Regions from separate parts of the Kribbella endophytica genome, predicted to be linked through region 1. Evidence: riboswitches for the same ligand, from Rfam matches in the RefSeq annotation. Region 1 holds a riboswitch; each other region holds the start of a gene.
The links. Region 1 has a riboswitch for cobalamin ahead of ACYVIO_RS40930 (ribonucleoside-diphosphate reductase subunit alpha). Riboswitches for the same ligand answer to the same signal wherever they lie in the genome.

Region 1 (5,165 bases):
CACCTGGATCCGCCGCCTGCTGGCAGCAACGCTCGACCGCCAGCCCCAGTTCGGCTGCTTCGGCCTGCACGAGTGGGCGATGGTCTACCGCCTGCAACCCGGCGAGGTCCGGCACGAGAAGTGGCCGCTGAGACTAGGTGCCGAGGGCACCGATCAGGTCGTCGAGTCGCACAAGATCGCCTGCTCCCACTTCGACGCCTTCCGCTTCTTCACCGAACCGGCCCGCCCCCTCAACGTCCTGCAACCAACCCGCGACCAGCAGCCTCAGCTGGAACAAGGCGGCTGCCTGCACGCCAACATGGACCTCTACAAGTGGGCCACCAAACTCGCCCCCTTCACCCCCAGCACCCTCCTCCTGACCTGCTTCGAGCTGGCCAAGGACATCCGCACCCTCGACATGCGAGCCTCCCCGTACGACCTGGCTCCCCTCGGCTACTCCCCCATCCCCATCGAAACCCCCACAGGCAAAGCCGAGTACGCCGCCGCCCAACGCGCCTTCGCAGAACGCTCCAAGCCCCTCCGAGAACAACTCGTCGCCCTCTGCGACAACCTGCTCAACACCACCAGTCACTAGCCTCGAGACATGGCTGAGCTCTGGACTCCCGACGACCTCCAGCGAATCGCTGCCGCCGACGAACTGCAGATCGCCCCCAGACGCACCGACGGAACCCTGCGGCGCTGGGTGCCGATCTGGGTGGTGTCCGTCGATCAGCAGGTGTACGTCCGCACCTGGTACCGCCGAGACACCGGTTGGTTCGCTCACGTACTCGAGTCCCACCGGGCCTGCATCCGCGTTCCGGGCTTGCAGGCCGACGTCTCCGTCGAGGACGTCGGCACCGGATCGGAGCAGCTACGGCTGAAAGTCGACGAGGCCTACCGCACGAAGTACGCGCGCTACGGCACCTCGACCGTCGACCAGATGGTGGCAGCCGAAGCGGCAGCCACCACGCTGCTACTCACCCCGGAGCATGACCGTCTCAGCTGACCTTCGTCGCCTTCAGTGCGAACAGCAACGGGATCCGTGGCGCATCGTCCGGCAAACGCCACCAGCCTTCTGGCGTCTGGACCATCGACGGCCAGCGCGGCCATTGCAGCACCTCGGACTCGCGCAAGCTGTCGATCCGCAGCCCCGCAGCCGACAGCGTCGTGACCAACTCCCCCAGCCCGTGCATCCACTCGTAGCTGGTGTTGCGGCCGGGCACCTCGTCGCCTGTGTACGTGACAGTCGACTCGTGCGCGATCGCCCCACGCCCTTCCAAGTAGTCGTGCCGCAGCACCAACTCCTCGGACTCCCCCGGCAGCCCAACCGGCCGCAGCGAATTCAGCAACGGATGGAACTCGACGATGTACACGAACCCACCCGGCTTCAGCAGCCCACTGACCACCTCGGCCCACTTCGCCAGGTCAGGCAGATAACAGAGCGCACCCTTGCCCGTGTAGACGACATCGAACTGCCGCCCGCTGAACGCCTCGCCCGCGTCGTACACGTTCGCCCGCACGTACTCGATCCCGGCGCCGGCCGCATCGGCCAACCGCCGCGCCTCGTCCAGCGACCGCCCCGAAAGATCCAGCCCGAACGTCTTCGCGCCCTTCCGGGCAAAGGCGATCGTCTCGGTCCCCAGGTGACACTGCAGGTGCACGACATCCCGCCCGCCGAGCTCCCCCAGGTCGTCCCACTCGTAGTCGGCGAACCAGAACTCCGCCGGCCGCTCGTAGAACGCGCTCGCCGCGTGCAGCGGAGCCCGCGCGTCCCAGTCCGCCTCGTTCGCGGCCACCCGCGCCAGCTCGTCAGCCTCCAACGCCACCGGCTTCTCCTTCTGTCGCCTGGTCCGGTCCTCGTCCTCCCAGTCTCTCCAGGCCCAGGTCCAGGCATCCCCACTCAGGCTCATTTCCGCTCACCCGGCGACACGAGTTTCCCCCTCGGAAGCAGTCCCGTGAGCAGTCACCGCGCCCCCGGACCGTCCCGAGAACGTTCCCCCAGCTCTGCTCACCCAGCGTGACTCTACTCTCGTCGGCCACGCTGAGTAATCACGTTTGGGTCTCACTCCGCACCATCTCCCCGGTCGCGCTCGCACTAGCAGTCGACCACCGGAAGCACCAGCACCGACACGCTGTGCTGATTGACTTTCCGACGTTCGCTCGACCACAATTCGAACACATGTTCGATGCAAGGACAAACCGCGGGGAATCGGGGAGCGTGAGGATCTGTGATGCCGGAACCGTTCGACTGGGACATCCTGGAGCGACCGTCGGCGATGGCGATGGTGCGGGGCCAGCTCGGTTTCAGCTGGATGGTGCTGGCCCAGCGACTGGCCAGACTCACCGACGACGAGTACTTCTGGCGACCGAGCGCGGAGGCACTGACCGTCGTACGGCGCCGGCACGCCGGCCGCTTCCGGTCGCTCGGGTCGGGTGAGTGGGTGGCGCAGTGGCCGGACGAGCCGGACCATCGCGGGCCCCGCACGATCGCCTGGCTGATCGCCCATCTGACCGAGACGTTCTTCGAGCGCTGGGAGTGGACCTTCGGCGAGAAGCTCCAGGGCCGCACCGACATCACGTTGCACGGCAACGCCCGGGACGCGGTCGCCTGGTTGACCCACTGGGTCAACGCCTGGCAGGAGTCCATCGCGGCTTTGGAGGAGGACCAGGCGATGACGGTCGGCCTCAGCCAGGCCACCGAGCTGGACGCCGCGGAGCCGTTCGGCCACGTCGTCCTGCGGCTCAACCGGGAGCTGATCCACCATGGATCGGAGATCATGACGCTCCAGGATCTGCATGCGCTGGCCGCCTGAAACCACTAGATGTGCGACACGCGGCGCGTCAATGCACTACATGTCGGGGTCTACCGCTAATGTTCTGCGTGCTGGTGGTTCTGCCCGGGTGACGCGACCAAGCGCGGCCGGGCGGAGGCAAGAGGGGAATCCGGTGCGAGTCCGGAGCTGCCCCGCAACGGTGAGCGGACAGGTCGTCCGCGAGTCCGAGTACCTGCCACTGGTGCGCGTACCGCCGGTACGCGTCGGTCCGAGACCTCGTGGGTGGGTCGGTGGGCGTCAAGGCAGTCGTACTCGCCGTACTGCCTTGCGTCGCGCGCTCTCGCACAGGTCATGGTCCCCCGGAACTCGCGTGGAGAGAGCGCCTGTGACCATCGTTTCGTCTTCGTCGCCGACCGCATCGGGCACCCTGCCCGACGCGCAGGCCGCGTCCCAGCTGACCGTCGTCCGCCGCGACGGCACCAGCACCGCATTCGACCCGACCAAGATCGCGGTCGCGGTGAGCAAGGCCTTCCTGGCCGTCGAGGGTGCCGAGGCCGGCACCAGCCACCGGGTCCGTGACCTGGTCACCGACCTGACCGCCCGCGTCGTCACGGCCCTGACCAGCCGCGGCGACTCGCGGCGCAGCGTCCAGGTCGAGGACATCCAGGACCAGGTCGAGCTGGCCCTGATGCGCGCGGGAGAGCATCAGGTCGCCCGCGCCTACGTCCTGTACCGCGAAGAGCGCACCAAGGCCCGGACGCCGGCCGACGCGGCCGGGGTCACCGAGGCGCCGGCCGTCACTGTCCGTGCTGCCGACGGAAACACAGCGCCACTGGACGTCGCCCGGCTCCGGCTCGTCATCGCCGAGGCGGCCGCCGGCCTGGACGCCGTCGACCCCGAGCAGATCCTCGACGAGACGCTCGGCTCCTGCTACGACGGCATCGCCCAGCACGAGGTCGAGCTCGCCCTGGTGATGGCCGCCCGGTCGTACGTCGAGACCGAGCCGCAGTACAGCCAGGCCGCCGCGCGCCTGCTGCTCGACCAGATCCGCCGCGAGACGCTCGGCCGCGTGCACGGCGAGCCCCGGCAGGCGACCCAGGCCGACATGAGCACGGCGTACGCCGAGTACTTCCCGCGCTACGTCAGCACCGGGATCGAGGCCGGTCTGCTCGACCCCGAGCTGGCCACCTTCGACCTCCCCCGGCTCGCCGCGGCGATCAAGCCCGAGCGCGACCTGGACTTCGCGTTCCTCGGCCTGCAGACCCTCTACGACCGGTACCTGCTGCACATCGACAAGATCCGGTTCGAGCTGCCGCAGGCGTTCTACCTGCGCGTCGCGATGGGCATGGCGCTCAAGGAGGACGACCGGGAGACGCGGGCGCTGGAGTTCTACGAGCTGCTCAGCTCGTTCCGCTTCATGTCCTCGACGCCGACGCTGTTCAACTCCGGCACCACCCGGCCGCAGCTGTCGTCGTGCTTCCTGACCACGGTCGACGACGACCTGTCCGGCATCTTCGCCGGCATCCGCAACAACGCCCTCCTGGCCAAGTACTCCGGTGGCCTCGGCAACGACTGGACCCCGGTCCGCGGCATCGGCGCCAAGATCCGCGGGACCAACGGCGAGTCGCAGGGCGTCGTACCGTTCCTGAAGATCGCCAACGACACCGCGGTCGCGGTCAACCAGGGCGGCAAGCGCAAGGGCGCGGTCTGCGCCTACCTCGAGACCTGGCACATGGACATCGAGGAGTTCCTCGACCTGCGCAAGAACACCGGTGACGAGCGCCGCCGCACCCACGACATGAACACGGCGAACTGGGTGCCCGACCTGTTCCTGCAGCGGGTCGAGGCCGGCGGCGACTGGACGCTGTTCTCGCCCGACGAGGTCCCGGACCTGCACGACCTGTACGGCGCGGCCTTCGCGACGGCGTACGAGAACTACGAGGCGGCCGCCGATCGCGGCGAGATCCGGGTGTTCCGCCGGGTCAAGGCCGTCGACCTGTGGCGCCGGATGCTGACCGTGCTGTTCGAGACCGGTCACCCGTGGATCACCTTCAAGGACGCCTGCAACCTGCGCTCCCCACAGCAGCACGACGGCGTGGTGCACTCCTCCAACCTGTGCACCGAGATCACGCTGAACACCACCGTCGACGAGACCGCAGTCTGCAACCTCGGCTCGGTCAACCTGGTCGCCCACCTGACCGAGAGCGGTCTGGACGCGGAACTGCTGCGCGACACCGTGAAGACCGCGGTCCGGATGCTCGACAACGTGATCGACGTGAACTTCTACACCACGCCGGAGTCGGAGCGCGCGAACCAGCGGCACCGCCCGGTCGGCCTCGGCCTGATGGGCTTCGCCGACGCGCTGTTCGCGCTGCGCATCCCGTACTCGTCCGACGCGGCCGTCGAGTTCGC
Region 2 (5,165 bases), on a different contig from region 1:
CAGTGCGGCGGCGTCGCCGTACGGGACGGAGCGGAAGCCCGGCGTGTACGGCCCGTAGTTGTCGTGCGCGACCGCGTCGCCGGAGAAGCTGATGATGCTGATGGTCCGGCCATGGAAGTTGCCGTCAGCAACGATGATGGTGGCGTTGCCGTCCGGTACGCCCTTGACCAGGTAGCCCCAGCGGCGCGCCAGCTTGAGCGCGGTCTCGACGGCTTCGGCGCCGGAGTTCATCGGCAGGACCGCGTCCTTGCCGGCCAGCGCGGCCAGCTCCGCGCAGAACGGGCCGAGCTGGTCGTGGTGGAAGGCCCGGCTGGTCAGCGTGACCCGGCCGAGCTGCTCGGTCGCGGCGGCGATCAGCGCCGGGTGCCGGTGACCGAAGTTGAGCGCGGAGTAGCCGGCCAGGCAGTCGAGGTAGCGCTGCCCGTTGGTGTCGGTGACCCAGGCCCCCTCGCCGTGCGCGATGGTGACCGGGAGCGGGTGGTAGTTGTGCGCGCCGTACTGCTCTTCCAGCGTCACCGGATCGATCACGGGGCCGTCCTCTCGAGGCTCAGGGGTAACAGGTGGTACAGCGAAGCATAACTCTGTACCACCTGCTACGGAATCAGCTGAGCTGTTCGCGGACAGTCCGGGCCGCGCCGACCAAGTTGTCGAGCGAGTCGCGGACCTCGGGCCAGCCGCGGGTCTTCAGGCCGCAGTCGGGATTGACCCACAGGCGCTCGGCCGGGATCGCGGCCAGGCCCTTCTCCAGCAGCGAGACGACCTCCGGCGTACCGGGCACGCGCGGGGAGTGGATGTCGTAGACGCCCGGCCCGACGCCACGCGGGTAGCCGGCGTCGCCGAGCTCGTGGGCGACCTGCATGTGCGAACGGGCCGCTTCGAGGCTCGCGACGTCGGCCTCCATCTCGTCCAGCGCGTTGAGGATGTCGCCGAACTCGACATAACACATGTGCGTGTGGATCTGAGTGTCCGCACGCACGCCGCTGGTCGTCAGCCGGAACACCTCGGTGCCCCAGTTCAAGTACGCCGCACGGTCGGCCTGCCGCAGCGGCAGGGTCTCGCGCAGGGCCGGCTCGTCGACCTGGATCACCGCGGCGCCGGCCGCTTCCAGGTCGTTCACCTCGTCCCGCAGCGCCAGCGCGACCTGACGTGCGGTGTCGCTGCGCGGCTGGTCGTCACGGACGAACGACCAGGCGAGCATCGTCACCGGTCCGGTCAGCATGCCCTTGACCGGACGCTCGGTCTGCAGCTGCGAGTACGCCCACCAGCGAACCGTCATCGGCTCCGGGCGGGAGATGTCGCCGACCAGCACCGGCGGCCGGACGTACCGGGTGCCGTACGACTGGACCCAGCCGTGCTGCGTCGCCAGGTACCCGTCGAGCTGCTCGGCGAAGTACTGGACCATGTCGTTGCGCTCGGGCTCACCGTGCACGAGAACGTCGAGCCCGGCCTTCTCCTGGAACGCGAGCACCTCCTGGATCTCGGCCTCGATGCGCTCGTCGTACTGCGTCGCGTCGATCCGCCCGGCGCGCAGGTCGGCGCGCGCCTTGCGCAGCTCGCCGGTCTGGGGGAACGAGCCGACAGTGGTGGTCGGGAGCAACGGCAGACCGAGCCGCGCCTGCTGGGCGGCGCTGCGTTCGGCGTACGGCGTGGAGCGGCGGCTGTCCGCCGCGGTGACGGCGGCGACCCGCGCCCGGACGTCCGGGTTGTTGGTCAGCGCCGAGCCGCTCCGGGAGTCCAGGGCTGCCCGGTTCGCGTTCAGCTGGTCGGCGATCGCTTCGGCGCCTTCGGTGAAGCCATGGGTCAGCGTGGCGATCTCGGCGGACTTCTGCCGGGCGAACGCCAGCCAGCGCGCGACCTCGGGGTCGATGCCGTCCTCGGCTGCGACGTCGTACGGGACGTGCAGGAGCGGGCACGACGCGCTGACGTCGACCTGACCGGCCAGCGAGCGCAGCCGGGTCAGCGTGGCCAGCGACTTGGTCAGGTCGTTGATCCAGATGTTGCGGCCGTTGACGACGCCCGCGACGAGCCGCTTGGAGCGGACCTCGGAGGACGCGACCAGATCGTCGAGGTTGCCCTCCGCGGGACCGGTGAAGTCGATCGCCAGGCCCTCGACCGGCGACTTGGCGAGCACAGGCAGCGCCTTGCCGAGCCGGTCGAAGTACGACGCGACGAGCAGGCGCGGGCGATCGGTCAGACCGCCCAGTACGGCGTACGCGCGGGCGGTCAGGTCGAGCTCGTCGGGCGAGCGGTCCTGGACCAGGGCGGGCTCGTCCAGCTGCACCCAGCCGGCGCCGGCGGCGCGCAGGTCGGCGAGCACTTCGGCGTACACGGGCAGGATCTTGTCGAGCAGCGACAGTGGCTCGAAGTGCTCGTCGACGCCCGGCGCGGGCTTGGCCAGCAGCAGGTAGGTGATCGGGCCGACGACGACCGGCCTGGCGGTCAGGCCGAGATCGAGTGCTTCGCGAAGCTCGGCGACCTGCTTGCTGGTGTCGGCGGTGAAGGTGGTGTCGGGGCCGAGCTCGGGGACGAGGTAGTGGTAGTTGGTGTCGAACCACTTGGTCATCTCGAGCGGCGCGACCTCCTGGGTGCCGCGAGCCATCGCGAAGTACCCGTCCAGCGGGTCCGCGGCCACGGCCGCCCGGTGCCGCTCGGGGATCGCGCCGAGCAGGACCGACGTGTCGAGCACGTGGTCGTAGTACGAGAAGTCACCGGTGGGGACCTCGTCGATGCCGTCGGCAGCGAGTTGCTGCCAGTTGGCCTTGCGCAGTTCGGCGGCGGTCTGCCGGAGGGCGTCCGCGTTGACGGTGCCCTTCCAGTAGCCCTCGATGGCCTTCTTCAGCTCGCGGTTCGGGCCTTGGCGCGGGTAGCCGTACACGGTGGATCGTGCGGCTGACTGGGTGTTCAAGTGTCTCTCCTTGGCGAGGCAGTCTCGAAGACCCCGTACCCCGGAGAACAGCAGGCAGGCGCGACAGGTCGCGCACGGCCGACCTTCCCACGAGGTCACGCGGTCACCGCCGTACGACGACGTACGGCGGGCAGGGGCAGGTCTTCGGACTCGTGGGCGCGTCCGTCGTTCCGGACACCTACTGGCCGTCGCTTCCCAGACCGGTCCTCCGGTCCAGTGCTGATGACGGCGGTCGTTCCCACTCACCGCTGCGGGGCAGTCCCGGAGTTCCACCGGGTTCCCTCTTACGACGACCCGACTGGCGATCGGGCCGAACCACTGCGTCACCACTTTCTCACAGAATTCTCACAGCACCAGGCGAGTGTGATCGGTCTGCCAGCCAACTGGGGGTGGTTCAATGCGCGCGTGAACAGGCTGACGCGATGACCGCCGATGAAGCGGACGGCCGCGTGCAGTCCCGGACCCTGCTGACCATCGGCGCGCTCGGCGTCGTGTTCGGGGATATCGGGACCAGCCCGATCTACACGATCCAGACCGTGTTCAACCCCGGCGACCCGCACCCGGTGCCGGTCTCGGCCGACAGCGTGTTCGGGATCGTGTCGCTGATCTTCTGGGCGGTCACGATCATCGTGACGATCAAGTACGTGCTGCTGGTGCTGCGCGCGGACAACCAGGGCGAGGGCGGCATCCTCGCGCTGATCACGCTGATCCGCAGCCACGGGACCAACGGCAGCCGGCGGACCAAGGTGATCCTGGCCGGGCTCGGCATCTTCGGCGCGTCGCTGTTCTTCGGCGACTCGATGATCACGCCGGCCATCTCGGTGCTGTCCGCGGTCGAGGGTCTGAAGGTCGTCCAGCCGGGGCTCGACGCGTACGTCGTACCGATCACCGCGACGATCATCGTGGTGCTGTTCACGCTGCAACGCCTCGGCACCGGCCGGATCGGCCGGTCGTTCGGTCTGGTGATGGTGCTGTGGTTCGTCACCATCGGTGCCGCCGGCATCGGCGGGATCACGCGGCACCCGGAGATCCTGAAGGCGCTGTCGCCGACGTACGCGATCGGCTTCCTGACCAACCACTTCGGCCACGCGTTCTTCGCGCTGGCCGCGGTCGTGCTCGCGATCACCGGCGCCGAGGCCCTGTACGCCGACCTCGGGCACTTCGGCCGCGCGCCGATCACCCGGGCCTGGCTGATCCTCGTGTTCCCGGCGTGCATCCTGAGCTACCTCGGCCAGGGCGCGCTGGTGCTGAAGGACGAGTCGTCGGTCAGCAGCCCGTTCTTCCTGCTCGTGCCCGAGTGGGGACGGATCCCACTGGTTCTGCTCGCCACTGCGGCGACTGTCATCGCGTCTCAAGCGGTCATCACCGGTGCGTTCTCGGTCGCCCGCCAGGCGGTGCAGCTCGGCTACCTGCCGCGGCTGCGGATCCTGCACACGTCGAGCAAGACGATCGGGCAGATCTACGTGCCGTGGATCAACTGGGCGCTGATGATCTCGGTGCTGACGCTGGTCTTCGCGTTCCAGACCTCCGCCGCGCTCGCGTTCGCCTTCGGCATGGCGGTCACGGCCACGGTCACGATCAACACCGTGCTGTTCTTCTACATCGTCCGCAAGCAGTGGGGTAAGCCGATGTGGGTGGTGATCGGCGGAGGAGCAGTCTTCCTGTCGATCGAGCTGCTGTTCCTCGCGGCGAACCTGACCAAGCTCGTCCACGGCGCCTGGCTGCCGCTGCTGATCGGCATCACGGTCTTCACCGTGCTCACCACCTGGCAGCGCGGGCGTTCGCTGGTCACTGCCCGCCGCGAGCGTCAGGAAGGCTCGCTGACGACGTTCATCAACGAGCTGCACGAGGCGCAGCCGCCGCTACGCCGGGTGCCCGGTACGGCGGTCTTCCTCAACCGTGGCAAGGACACTGTGCCGCTGGCGATGCGCGCGAACGTCGAGCACAACCACATCCTGCACGAGAACGTCGTGATCCTGTCGATCGAGACCGAGCCGGTGCCGACGGTCGAGGACGCGGAGCGGATCACGATCGACGACCTCGGGTTCGACGACGACCGGATCGTCCACGTGACGGCCCGCTTCGGTTATGTCCAGACGCCGGACGTGGCCGCCGTTCTGCGGCTGGCGGCCGAGCAGAGCTCCGAGGTGGCGTCGCTGGATCTGAGCGACACGTCGTACTTCCTGTCGACGATCGAACTGCGGCTCGGTGAGCACCCGGACATGGCGCGCTGGCGGAGCCGGCTGTTCGTGGCCACGTC
Region 3 (5,165 bases), on a different contig from region 1:
ACCCGCTGCCCGCGCTTCCCGAACTGGACGGCTTCATCGGCGACGGCTGTGACGTGGAGGGGATCAGCGCGTACGTCGACCAACTGACGATCATCCGGTCGGACGCGGATCCGTTGGTCTCGCCTGCGCACACCGACCGCCTGGCCGGCCTGCTCGGGACCTCCGCAGCAGTCGTCCCGGGAGCCGGTCACTTCCTCGCTGCCGATGGCGTCGAGGCACTGCCTGAAGCCCTCGAAGCGATCACCTCGGACAGGAGCCCAAGTCAGGTCGGTTGAGGTACGGCAGCAGCCCGGTCAGGGCCTCGCGATCCTGCGCTACGCCGTCGGGAAGTAGCAGCTGCGGCTAGAGTCGGGTCACCATGCGTATCCGTCCAGTAGTTGTCTTTGCCTTGACCGGTCTGGCCGTCGCCGGCTGTGGTGGTGGGAGCGGTGAAACCGCGCCGAGTGTGCCGCCGCTGGTCTCGGTCAGTACGACGCCAACCGAGACACCGAGCGAGACCCCGTCGGATACGCCGAGCGTGCCGCCGACCGCGCAGGCCGCGGACACGTTGTGCGTGCGGATGGACCAGTCGCTGGTGCAGACGACGTTGGCCGCGCCGGCGGTGACGATCCCGCAGACGCCGGTGCCGGCCGAGATCGGGTTGCCCAGCTTCGACATCTGCGAGTTGGGGCTGAGCACGAATCCGGACGGACCGGCGCTTCGGCTCGGGGTTTCGGTGCTGACGGGGACCAAGGCCGACCTGATCGCGGCGCAGCGGGCGTACGCCGCGACGAAGGCCGAACCGGCGCGGGCGATCGCCGTCGGGCAGGGCGGCTACGGGACGAGCAAGTTCGCCGTGTTCTTGCTGGGCACGCATCTCTACAAGGTCGAGGGACCGGCGGCGACGCCGACCAAGTACGTCGTACTGGCGCAGGAGGCCGCGCGCCAGGCCGCGGGTCTGCCGGAGGCAGCGCCGCTGATCACCCGCACGGAATGCGACCGCGGGACGAACGCCGCCGCCAAGGTGATGGGCACCGTGGCCACGGCCCGCCGCGACAGCGCGACGCCCGCGGGCGACGTCGTCTGCGGCTGGATCACCGCGACCTCTGTGCTCTACACGACCGCCCGGCGGGTTCCCGACGCCGAGGCGGCGATGGCCGCGGTCCGCAAGGCGCCGACGTCGCAGTCGGTCCCGCTCGGCGACGAGGGGTACGTCGACACCGCCACCGGCCGCGGCACGATCCGCGTCGGCACCGACAAGATCGCCGACCTGGTCCCGCTCCCCGGCAGCAAGGTGAAGACCGACGACATGGTCACCTTCGCCCTCGCGATCTCCCCGCTCTACACCCGCTGACGCCTGTACGGCGTACGCGCCTGCCGATCGCCCTGCGGCGGCGGTCGCCTGTACGTCGTACGCGCCTCCGCCGATCGCCCTGCGGCGGCGTCGCCGACTGCTGCCGACGCTGTCCGTGGACCACGTGCTGCGACTGAGTCGCAGCGTGGGTTACGGTGTGGCGGTCGTGGTGTTCGGGAAGCCGGTGGAGTACCGGCGCGGCCCTCGCCACTGTGATCGGGATTGTCCGCTGAGCGTTCACCAGGTGTGAGACCACTGGCCCGGAGGGGCTGGGAAGGTCAGCTCGGCGGATGCGGTCGTCCCGTCAGCCAGGAGACCGGCCACGACGCGTCCCGTCCACGAGGTGTTGGAGGAACGGTCGCCATGGCCGTCGTACCCAAGGCAGTGCTTGCTGCCGTTTTCCTGTCCCTGATCGCTGCCTGCGGAACCGCCGGCGCCGACGAAGGTCCGAGCGCGAGCGCGACGACCGTGAAGAACTGCGGGCTCGACGTCACCGTCGACGGACCCCCGAAGCGGGTGTTCGCGGCGTACCAGCCGGCCATCGAGATGGCGCACGCGCTGGGCATCTCCGACCGCCTGGTCGGCACCGCGTTCCTCGACTCCGAGCCGCTGCCGGAGTACGTCGCCGCGCAGCAGGACCGCAAGTACTACAAGAACATGCCGAGCCGCGAGGAGCTGCTCAGCCTGAACCCGGACTTCGTGCTGTCCGGCTTCAACGACATCTTCAACGCGGCCGGCAGCGACGGCAGCTTCGGCAGCCGCAAGTCGCTGTCCGACCTCGGCGTCCAGACGTGGATCTTCAGCCCGCTGTGCCCGACCGCGGACGGCAAGGGCGACGAGGCGATCGACCCGTCGACGGTCTCGATGGACAACGTGTACGCCGATCTGCGCGACCTGGGCAAGCTGTTCGGCGCGAGCGACAAGGCCGAGCAGGTGATCGCGGACCAGAAGACGCGGATCGCCGCGGTCGAGGCGAAGGTGAAGAGCGCCGGCAAGCCGACGGTCGCGATCGTGCGGCCCGGGCTCGAGGGCGGCGGGATGACCGTGTCCGGTGGGCCGGACTTCGGCACGGTGCTGATCAAGCAGGCCGGTGGGGTGAACGCGTTCGCGGGGCTGACCTCGAAGCGGAACGTGAAGATCAGCGTCGAGGAGTTCATCAAGGCCGACCCGGACTACGTGCTGATCAGCGCCTGCTGCGACGCGACGCTGACCGAGGCCCAAGGGCAGCCGGACGTCGACAAGCTGATGACGAACCCGGCGTTCGCGAACCTGACAGCGGTCAAGAACAAGCAGGTCGTCCCGTGGTTGTTCGCGCACCACTCGGCCGGCGTCCGCGGCGCGAACTCGACCGAACTGATCGCGAAGATCATCCATCCCGACCTGATCAAGTGACCGCGCAGACCACTGACGGCCGACCGGGATTTGCCGGTCGGCCGGGAGCTGGCGATCGCACGGAGGGTCCTCGGGACGCTGGCGTTCGCCGGGGATCTGATGGCCGGCGCGGAGCCGACGGCTCTGGGGGCCTTCTGCACCACGGGCTGACGAAGTCCGGTGGGCTCGTGGTCGCCTTCGTCGTACTGCTGGCGGCTGTGCTGTTGTCGTTGCTCGCCGGTACGGAATGGTTCGCGCCTCGGGATGTGTATCTCGCGGCGGCCGACTTCACCGGGTCCGACACCGATCGGGTGATCCGGTACCTGCGCCTGCCGCGGACCGCGACCGGCCTGATGGCAGGCGCGGCGCTCGGCATGGCCGGCGCGCTGATGCAGGGCGTCACGCGCAACGCGTTGGCCGACCCGGGGATCCTCGGCGTCAACGCCGGTGCCGCGGTCGCTGTCGTCGCGGCGATCGGGGTCTTCGGGGTGACGAGCCTGACCGGGTACGTGTGGTTCGCGATGGGCGGCGCGCTGGTGGCGACCGTCGTGGTCTACCTCGTCGGCGCTCTCGGGCGCGGTGGGGCGACGCCGGTCAAACTCGCATTGGCCGGGGCTGCGTTGTCGGCCATGCTCGGGTCGGTCACGTCGGCGGCGACGTTGCTCGATCTGTCGACGCTGAACGAGTTCCGGTTCTGGGTGGTCGGGTCGCTCACGCTGGCGACCGGGCCGATCGTCGGTCAGGCGTTGCCGTTCGTTGCTGTAGGCATCGTGTTGGCGCTGGTGCTCGGCCGGTCGCTGAACCAGCTGGCACTGGGCGAGGAACTGGCGACAACCCTCGGCACCAGAGTCGGGCTTGTCCGAGTGCTGGCAGGACTCGCGATCATGCTGCTGGCCGGTACGGCGACCGCGATGGCGGGCCCGATCGGGTTCGTCGGCCTCGCCGTACCGCATGTCGCGCGAGCGATCGTCGGCGCGGACTACCGCTGGATCCTGCCGTACTCGCTCGTCCTCGCGCCGACGTTGTTGCTGCTCGCGGACGTGGTCGGTCGCCTGGTGGTCCGTCCGGACGAACTGCAGGTCGGCATCATCACAGCGCTGGTCGGAGCCCCGCTCTTCATTGCATTGGTACGCCGGCAAAGGCTGGCCGAGCTGTGAGCCGGGCTGTGCGGATCGGTCCTCTTTCGGGCCGGCTCGATCTCGGCGGGGTGGTCGTCACGCTCCTTGGTCTGCTGGGAGCTGTTGCTGTGGGCGCCTATTCCTTGACGATCGGGGACTACGAGATCCCGCTCGCACAAGTCCTCAGCACGCTCGCGGGTGACGGCTCGCTGATCATGACCGACGTGGTGGTGAACAACCGGCTGCCCCGAGTCCTCGTCGGGCTCGGCGTCGGGTTCGCGTTCGCCGTATCGGGTGCGATCTTCCAGCGGCTCGCGCGGAACCCGCTGGTCAGCCCCGACCTGATCGGAATCAACGCCGGCGCGGCCCTGGCAGCCGTCGTGGTGATCACGATCCTCGGCGCCAGCCCGTTCTGGCTGCCGGTCGGAGCGCTCGGCGGGTCGTTGCTAACGGCAATCACCATCTATCTGTTCGCCTTCAAACGTGGGGTTGCCGGCTATCGGCTGGTGCTGGTCGGGATCGGCGTCACCGCGATCATCGGCTCGCTCACGGCGTACCTGCTGACCCTGGCCGACATCTACACCGCCAAGAGCGCGCTGATGTGGCTGTCCGGCAGTCTCGCCGGGCGGTCCTGGGCGGAGGTGTGGATGATCGGGATCACCTTGCTGGTCCTCCTTCCCGCCGCCGTGGTCGCGTCGCGGCAGCTCCGCCTGCTGGAGCTCGGCGACGACCTCGCCCGGACCCTCGCCGGACGGGTCGAACTGTCCCGCGGTCTGCTGATCGCGATCGGCGTCGGCCTCGCCGCGCTCGCGACCGCTGCCGCTGGGCCGATCGGCTTCGTGGCGCTGGTCGCTCCGCAGATCGCGCGCCGGTTGCTGGCCGAACGCGCTGCCGGACTGCTCGCCTCCGGCGCGATCGGCGCGCTGCTGGTCGTCGCCGCCGATCTCGTGGCGCGCGAGCTGTTCGCGCCGATCCCGTTGCCCGTCGGCGTCGTCACGGCGTTCCTGGGCGCGCCCTACCTGTTGCTGCTGATGGCCCGAGCCAACCGCGTCGGCCGAGGAGGATAACCATGCTGCGCTCCGAGAACCTCAGCCTCGCGTACGACGGAACGCCGGTCGTGCACGACCTCTCGGTCGACATCCCGCAGGGGAAGATCACCGTGATCGTCGGCGCCAACGCCTGCGGGAAGTCCACGCTGCTGCGCGGCCTCGCCCGCCTGCTGGTGCCGCGCGGCGGGACCGTCTACCTGGACGACGTCGACGTACGCCGAATCCCTGGCGGGCAACTGGCCACGAAGCTCGGGCTGCTCCCGCAGCAACCGGTCGCGCCCGAAGGCATCACCG

Region 2: linked by a shared signal. The riboswitch ahead of metE (5-methyltetrahydropteroyltriglutamate--homocysteine S-methyltransferase) and the one ahead of ACYVIO_RS40930 (ribonucleoside-diphosphate reductase subunit alpha) in region 1 are both predicted to bind cobalamin.
Region 3: linked by a shared signal. The riboswitch ahead of ACYVIO_RS09370 (ABC transporter substrate-binding protein) and the one ahead of ACYVIO_RS40930 (ribonucleoside-diphosphate reductase subunit alpha) in region 1 are both predicted to bind cobalamin.

What each region holds. Positions count from the first base shown of each region.
Region 1 is NZ_BAAGUR010000007.1:238,715-243,879, forward strand. Features, by position in the region: gene ACYVIO_RS40910 (3-methyladenine DNA glycosylase) at 1-574, shown strand, start outside; gene ACYVIO_RS40915 (DUF2255 family protein) at 584-985, shown strand; gene ACYVIO_RS40920 (class I SAM-dependent methyltransferase) at 978-1,889, opposite strand; gene ACYVIO_RS40925 (DinB family protein) at 2,211-2,792, shown strand; cobalamin riboswitch at 2,851-3,007, shown strand; gene ACYVIO_RS40930 (ribonucleoside-diphosphate reductase subunit alpha) at 3,139-5,165, shown strand, end outside.
Region 2 is NZ_BAAGUR010000004.1:399,694-404,858, reverse strand. Features, by position in the region: gene rocD (ornithine--oxo-acid transaminase) at 1-528, opposite strand, end outside; gene metE (5-methyltetrahydropteroyltriglutamate--homocysteine S-methyltransferase) at 602-2,905, opposite strand; cobalamin riboswitch at 3,024-3,240, opposite strand; gene ACYVIO_RS33705 (potassium transporter Kup) at 3,328-5,165, shown strand, end outside.
Region 3 is NZ_BAAGUR010000001.1:1,960,824-1,965,988, forward strand. Features, by position in the region: gene ACYVIO_RS09360 (RBBP9/YdeN family alpha/beta hydrolase) at 1-275, shown strand, start outside; gene ACYVIO_RS09365 (hypothetical protein) at 359-1,333, shown strand; cobalamin riboswitch at 1,484-1,672, shown strand; gene ACYVIO_RS09370 (ABC transporter substrate-binding protein) at 1,697-2,725, shown strand; gene ACYVIO_RS09375 (FecCD family ABC transporter permease) at 2,893-3,861, shown strand; gene ACYVIO_RS09380 (FecCD family ABC transporter permease) at 3,858-4,889, shown strand; gene ACYVIO_RS09385 (ABC transporter ATP-binding protein) at 4,892-5,165, shown strand, end outside.